2 linked regions of the Methylococcus capsulatus genome follow. The protein of the gene in region 1 interacts with the protein of each later gene in a pairwise test. Links are inferred from orthologs where the notes say so. Each region holds a gene or a part of one and is shown on either strand. Other genes may lie near its edges. The genes, in order: ssb and recO.

Evidence for each region.
Region 2: the proteins of ssb (region 1) and recO interact in binary tests that used the Escherichia coli proteins (3 or more experiments, as listed by UniProt). The link is inferred for Methylococcus capsulatus from one-to-one orthologs.

Annotation. Positions count from the first base shown.
Region 1 is NZ_CP104311.1:1,380,163-1,383,460, reverse strand. Bases 218-3,197 are described here. They hold ssb (single-stranded DNA-binding protein), read right to left. Parts: upstream 1,979-3,197; coding sequence 1,457-1,978; downstream 218-1,456. Other genes in these bases: N4J17_RS06785 (MFS transporter), read right to left, coding at 2,013-3,197; zwf (glucose-6-phosphate dehydrogenase), read right to left, coding at 218-1,077. Also shown: more of zwf, read right to left, coding at 1-217; more of N4J17_RS06785, read right to left, coding at 3,198-3,298. UniProt on the Escherichia coli protein: Plays an important role in DNA replication, recombination and repair. Binds to ssDNA and to an array of partner proteins to recruit them to their sites of action during DNA metabolism. Acts as a sliding platform that migrates on DNA via reptation.
Region 2 is NZ_CP104311.1:2,750,723-2,753,992, reverse strand. The notes cover bases 199-3,150. They hold recO (DNA repair protein RecO), read right to left. Parts: upstream 2,063-3,150; coding sequence 1,334-2,062; downstream 199-1,333. Other genes in these bases: rnc (ribonuclease III), read right to left, coding at 2,956-3,150; era (GTPase Era), read right to left, coding at 2,078-2,959; N4J17_RS13465 (hypothetical protein), read right to left, coding at 644-1,180; miaB (tRNA (N6-isopentenyl adenosine(37)-C2)-methylthiotransferase MiaB), read right to left, coding at 199-522. In the rest of the region: more of miaB, read right to left, coding at 1-198; more of rnc, read right to left, coding at 3,151-3,270. UniProt on the Escherichia coli protein: Involved in DNA repair and RecF pathway recombination.

The sequences.
Region 1 (3,298 bases):
GTGAGGAACATCGCGGAAATTGATCACGATTTCCGCAAGCCGCTTAGGCAGGCGTTTGCCGGTGAAAAGATAAAATGGCACCCCCGCCCACCGCCAATTGGCGATCTCAGCCTTGATCGCCACGAAGGTTTCGGTCTTGCTGTCTGGCGGTATGCCGGCTTCTTCGGTATACGCCACCACCGGGTCTCCCCGCACTTTGCCGGCACGGTATTGTCCGCGTACTGTTTTCTTGAGCACATCCTCGTCCTTGAAAGGTACCAGGGATTCCAGCACCTTGAGCTTCTCATCGCGGATTGCATTGGAATCGAGGCTGACCGGGGGCTCCATGGCAATAAAGCAAAGCAATTGCAGCAGGTGGTTTTGCACCATATCCCGTAACGCGCCCGTGCCTTCATAAAACCCGCCGCGACTGCCGATTCCGACCTCTTCGGCAATGGTGATCTGTACATTGCTGATCCATTCCCGCCGCCACAAAGGTTCGAACAGCGCGTTGCCAAACCGCAGCGCCATCAGATTCTGCACCGACTCTTTGCCCAGATAATGGTCTATCCGGTAGATCTGGTTTTCCCGAAAATGCTTGCCGACCGCGTCGGTGATCGCGTTGCTAGAGGCGAGATCGTGCCCCAGAGGCTTCTCCAGGACGACCCGGCAGTCCGGCCGGTTGAGACCCTGGCGGGCCAGATTGTCACATACGGTGGTAAATAACGACGGCGCGACCGATAGGAAGAACACATTCACCTCGGCCGGATTGCCCTCCAGGATCTCCTTCAGGACTACGTACTCGGCGGGCTCGCCGGCATCCACCCGGACATATTGCAAGCGGGAGCGAAAAGCCGACCACAGGCCGTCGTCCCAATCCGCCTTGGGGACGAACTCCCGGGCTTTTTCCTCGATCTTCGCCAGATACGCCGATTGGGTCAGGTCCTGCCGGCCAAGACAATAGATGCGCCCATCCCGAACCAGCAGATCGTTCCTGTCACATTGATACATTGCCGGCAGGAGCTTGCGGGTCACCAGATCGCCGGTACCGCCGAAAAACGCCAGATTGAATGATTTGGGAAGTTGGAGCTGACTCATGGCTTGATCCTCTATATTGAGAGATCGATCATCAGCCGGCCTGATCCAGGATGACATCCGATGCCCTTCCCGGAAGACCGGACTTCTTCCGACCTCCAATGCTATTCGCCGCACCCCCCAACGTCCAATCGAATCGATGCCATCGGTTTCGCCAATGGCATGTGCGAAACGTGCCCGGACGCTGGCTCAGATAGTCCGATTCCCCTCGTCGTTACTCTTCTGTCGTCCTCTATCCGTACAACATCCTCGCCGCCGACATGACCCGACGTATCACTTGGCGAGGCATCGTTTACGAGATGGTGTCTCCCAGCGAAATCAAGGTGGTCCGACCGTTAGACCCTGTGGAATAACCCCTCCGGTCATGATCGAGACCGGCCTTTTAAAACGGCACGTCGTCGTCGAATCCTTCGTCGAACTGGCTGCTTCCGGCGCCGCTCCCGGCGGTACTGCCTCCGCCATAACCGCCCCCCGAACTGCGCGGCCGGGAGCCGCCGCCCGCCGGCGGCGCATCCCAGTCGGGTTCGCCCGCCCCCGTTCCGCCGCCGCCCATCCCTCCACCGGCACGGTCGAGCATCTGCATTTCATTGCCGATGATTTCGGTGGTATAGCGGTCTTGGCCGGTGTTCTTGTCCTGCCATTTGCGGGTCCGAAGGCTGCCCTCGATGTAAACCTTGCTGCCTTTCTTGAGATATTCGCCGGCGATTTCCGCCAAGCGGCGGTACAACACCACGCTATGCCATTCGGTACGCTCCTGAGTCTGGCCGGTCTGCTGATCTTTCCAGGATTCGCTGGTGGCGATGCGCAGATTGGCGACCGCGCCGCCGCTCGGCATGTAGCGCACTTCCGGGTCTGCGCCCAGGTTGCCGATGAGTATGACTTTGTTGACGCCTCGACTGGCCATGCTTGATTCTCCGTTGTATACCTTGAGCTGGCGGCTAGGCGCTCGCCGTTTCGTTGAGCAGTGCTTCGAGCCGGCGCCGGTCCAGCCGCTCGCGCTCGATTTTGAGATAGGCTACCCCCTCATCGGGAACGACCACGGCGTCGGCAATGCCGGGGACGCCGCGCAGGCGGGCCGAGAGATCAGCCGCCGCCGCGGCGCTGATTTCGCCGAGATTGACCATGAGACTGCTCAGATGCCGCGGCTTCTGCATGCCGAAGGCCACCGCCAGCCACAGCAGAGCGATGCCGGCGCAGAACAGGAACACGGCCGGAATGCCATAGTGTCCCTGAATCCACCCCGCGCCGGCACCGCCCACGAAGGCTCCGAGGAACTGGGTGGTGGAATAAACCCCCATGGCCGTGCCCTTGAGGTCGGCCGGAGCCACTTTGGAAACCATCGAAGGCAGGGTGGCTTCCAGCAGGTTGAAGCCGGTGAAGAACAGGTAAAGCAGCGTTCCAAGACCCAGAAGCGTCGGCGTGAGACCCGCAAGACCCACGTCGACGGCGGCGGTAAGCAGAATGAAGGACAGGAAAACCGGCTTCATCTGCCGCTTCTTCTCCGCCACGATCACGAATGGCACCATGCTGACCATCGACAGCACGAACACCGGCAGATAGATTTTCCAGTGGTCCGGCGTATCCATACGCAGTTCATCGCGCAGGATCAGTGGCAGGACGACAAAGGTCGCGGTCAGAATGGCGTGCAAGGTGAAGATGCCGAAATCCAAACGCACCAGTTCGGGATTGGTCAACACACTGGAAAAACGCGCGGGCTGAGCCTCGGTGTCACGGTGAAAACGGACCCGCTGCGGTGTCGGAACGGCGGAATAAAGGACGACGATGCCCAGCAGTGCCAGCCCGGCCACGCTCCAGAAGATGCCCTTGACGCCGATCCATCCAGACAGCACCGGCCCCGCGACCATCGAAAAGGCAAACGAAATCCCGATGCTGATGCCGATCAGCGCCATCGCCTTGGTGCGGTGCTCCTCCTGGGTGAGGTCGGCGGCCAGCGCCATGATCACCCCGGCGACGGCACCCGCCCCCTGCAGCGCCCGGCCCGCAACGATGCCGTAGATCGAATCGGCCACCGCCGCCATGACGCTGCCGGCAGCGAACATCAGGAGGCCGATGACGATGAGCGGCTTGCGGCCGAAGCGGTCCGACCAGACACCGAAGGGAATCTGGAACACGGCCTGCGTCAGGCCGTAAGCGCTGATGGCCAGGCCGATCAAGGCCGGTGTCGCGTCGGGCAAATCGCGCGCATAGATCGAGAACACCGGCA
Region 2 (3,270 bases), 1.4 Mb from region 1 along the record:
GATTTCCTCACCACGGGTGTAGGGTACGACACAGAAGGTGCAGTACTTGCCACAGCCTTCCATCACCGAAACGAAAGCCTTCGGTCCTTCGGCGCGAGGCTCCGGCAACGCATCGAATTTCTCGATCGCGGGGAATGATACGTCCACCACCGGCCGCCGCTCGCGTCTGACTTGCTCGAGCATGGCGGGCAGACGGTGCAGGGTCTGGGGACCAAACACGATGTCGACATAGGGTGCCCGTTTCTGCAGCGCTTCGCCTTCCTGGCTCGCCACACAGCCGCCGACGCCGATGACGACTTCCGGACGCATGAGTTTGAGGGGACGCCAGCGCCCGAGCTGCGAAAAGACTTTCTCCTGAGCCTTTTCCCGGATCGAGCAGGTGTTGAGCAGTAGAACGTCCGCCTCTTCGGGCGATCGGGCGAGTTCGAAACCGTCGGAAACCTCGAGCAGATCCCGTACCTTAGCGGAATCGTATTCATTCATCTGACAACCGAAGGTCTCGATGTAGAGCTTTTGCGGCATGTGTTAGGGCGGGGAACCGTTGTCAGCGGATGGCCATATTCTAGCAGACTTACCCGCCCCGATTAAGAAAGCCGGCTCCTGGCGCCTCGGGGGAAAGCCGGAACCGGCTGTGGCCGAAAGCTCAGACGGCAGGATGCGCAAATCTGAAAGGATTGATCAGCGTCGAGCCTACCCGCAGCAACTGCGCCTCCGGATGGGTACGCGCCATGAGTGCACGAACCCTTTCCTCCTCCTCCGCCCGGATATCGATGAGGATCAGATGTTTTCCGGCATCGATGTCGTCATGATAGGTAGAGATCGCCTGGTTCTCGGTGGCCATCCCCATCAGGCCACCCACCCAGACGCCAAAGAGTGTAATGAAGCCGAAAATCGCAAGATAAACCATCCCGCTCATGTCCGGACCGAATGGCTGCTCGCTGGCCACATAGATGCTGCCGAGGACGGAAAAGAGGAGTCCCGCCATGGCTCCGCGCTCCGCATAGCGCACGGCGTCGGACTTCTGAATGAAATTCGCCGAATGGATGTGACGGCGGTAAAGACCTGCCTGATCCTTACTGATGACATGGAAATTCCAGTCGGTGATGCCTTCCTTATGCAAGGCGTCGGATATCCGCTCCACGCTGTCGAGATTGTCCGCCAGGTAATACAGTCGTTTCATGACGCACCTCCTTACCATGTTACGGTACCAATGTCCCGGCATGACCCGCCGGGGTCAAGGAAACTCATATTACTTTTGCCGGCCGCTGTCAATGGACTGGTCGGGTACGGGAAAGGCCGGCTATACGGGGCTGGAGGTTTTCGGTCCGCGAAATCAGAATGAGCTGCGGAACAGCTCGCGGCTCTTGAGAGTGCGGCCGTCCAAATAGTGAGCGATGATCCGCCGCATCAGGTGTTTGGCTTCGGTGCGGGTTTGTGACGAGGGGAAACGGCGGTCGTGCAGCGCCAGCAGGGTCGTTCCGTGCACCGCACCGGCCTCGTCTCCGGCGGGAACTGGGCCGGCGTCGATCCGATAGCTGTAAAGGCGCTCCGGCCGGATGGCCTCCCCACTCTCGGCCTCGACCCGCAGTTGCAGACCATAGCCAATGGATTCAAGCAGCGATAGTTCGAAAATGCGCAGCGCGGATTCCAAGTCTTCGCCCGCCGCGAGTGTTTTCAACCCGTCTCGGTAAGCGCTGAAGAGTTCCGGATAGGGATCGTGCGGTGGCAGCAGCTTCACCAGAAGCTCGTTCAGGTAGAAGCCACAGAACAAGGCGGTGTGCTGCAGCCGAACGCCAGTGCCAGCGGCCTCGGCATGGCTCAGGTTGGCAAGCTCGCCGCGGCCGGACCAGGACGCCAACAGGGGGACGAACGGCTGCAATATCGTGGCGAATCCCTGCCGGCCGCGACGCGCGCCTTTGGCAATCACGCCGATGCGGCCATGCCTGAGCGTGAACAGTTCGAGGAGGAGACTGGTTTCGCGGTAATCACGCCGATGCAGCATGTAGGCGCGGTCGAGCAGGACCCGGCGCTGATCACCATGGCGCGGGGCTTCAGACGGCATGGGCTCCGGCCAGGTTCATTCGGCATAGCCCAGACCTTGCAGCGCCCGTTCGTTGTCCGACCAGCCGCGCTTGACCTTAGTCCAGAGTTCCAGGTAGACGCGCCGCTCAAGCATGCGTTCCAGATCCTTGCGCGCCGCCTCACCCACCCGTTTCAAAACCTCGCCTCCCTTGCCGATGACGATGGCTTTCTGGCCTTCCCGCTCCACCCAGATGACGGCGTGGATGCGGACCAGGGTCGGCGATTCCCTGTACTGTTCGATCTGGACGGTGAGTGCATGCGGCACTTCCTGCGCCAGACGGTTGAACAGCTTCTCGCGGATGATCTCCGCCACGAAGAAGCGCTCCGGCCGGTCGGAAATCTGATCCTCCGGATAGATCGGCTCACCCTCGGGCAGGAGGGCCAGAACCCGTTCTTCCAGCACCGCCAGGTTGACGCCCTTGAGCGCCGAAATCGGCACGATCTCGGAGAACAGCCCGGTAGCATTCGCTTCGGCGAGAAATGGCAGCAAGACATCCTTGTCCTCGAGACGGTCAACTTTGTTGATCACGAGAATGACAGGAAGCTTCGCCTCCTTGATCCGTGCCATGACCAGTTCATCATCCGGCAGCCAGCCCGCCCGATCCACCAGCCAGATGATGACATCGACCCCGAGCAGGGCGGAAATCGCGGTGCGATTGAGATAGCGGTTCATCGCCCGCTGCGCGCAACCGTGGATGCCAGGGGTATCGACATAGATGGCCTGGCCGCGCCCGTCGGTCTTGATCCCGAGGATGCGATGGCGGGTGGTCTGTGGCCGGCGCGAGACGATGCTGAGCTTCTGCCCCAAGAGACGGTTGAGCAGTGTCGATTTGCCGACGTTGGGACGGCCCACCAGAGCCACGTAACCCGATTTCAAACTCTGAACCTCGATTGTTCCGAAAGGCGGTTGAGCATGTTTTCCGCCGCCTGTTGTTCGGCTTTCTTGCGTGAACTGCCCTCGCCCACACAGGGTTCGACGGCCAGCGGTATCTCGCAGCGCACACGGAAATGCTGGTCATGCGGCAGCCCCGACTGGTCGATAAGGGTATAAACCGGAAGAGGCAGTCCTCGTCCTTGCATCAGTTCCTGCAAACGTGTCTTCGGATCTTTTTTCCAGTCATCCAGCGACAATGCGGACAGGGGGCGATCGAAGAGCTTAAGGATCAGTGCCCGACAGGCGTCAATGCC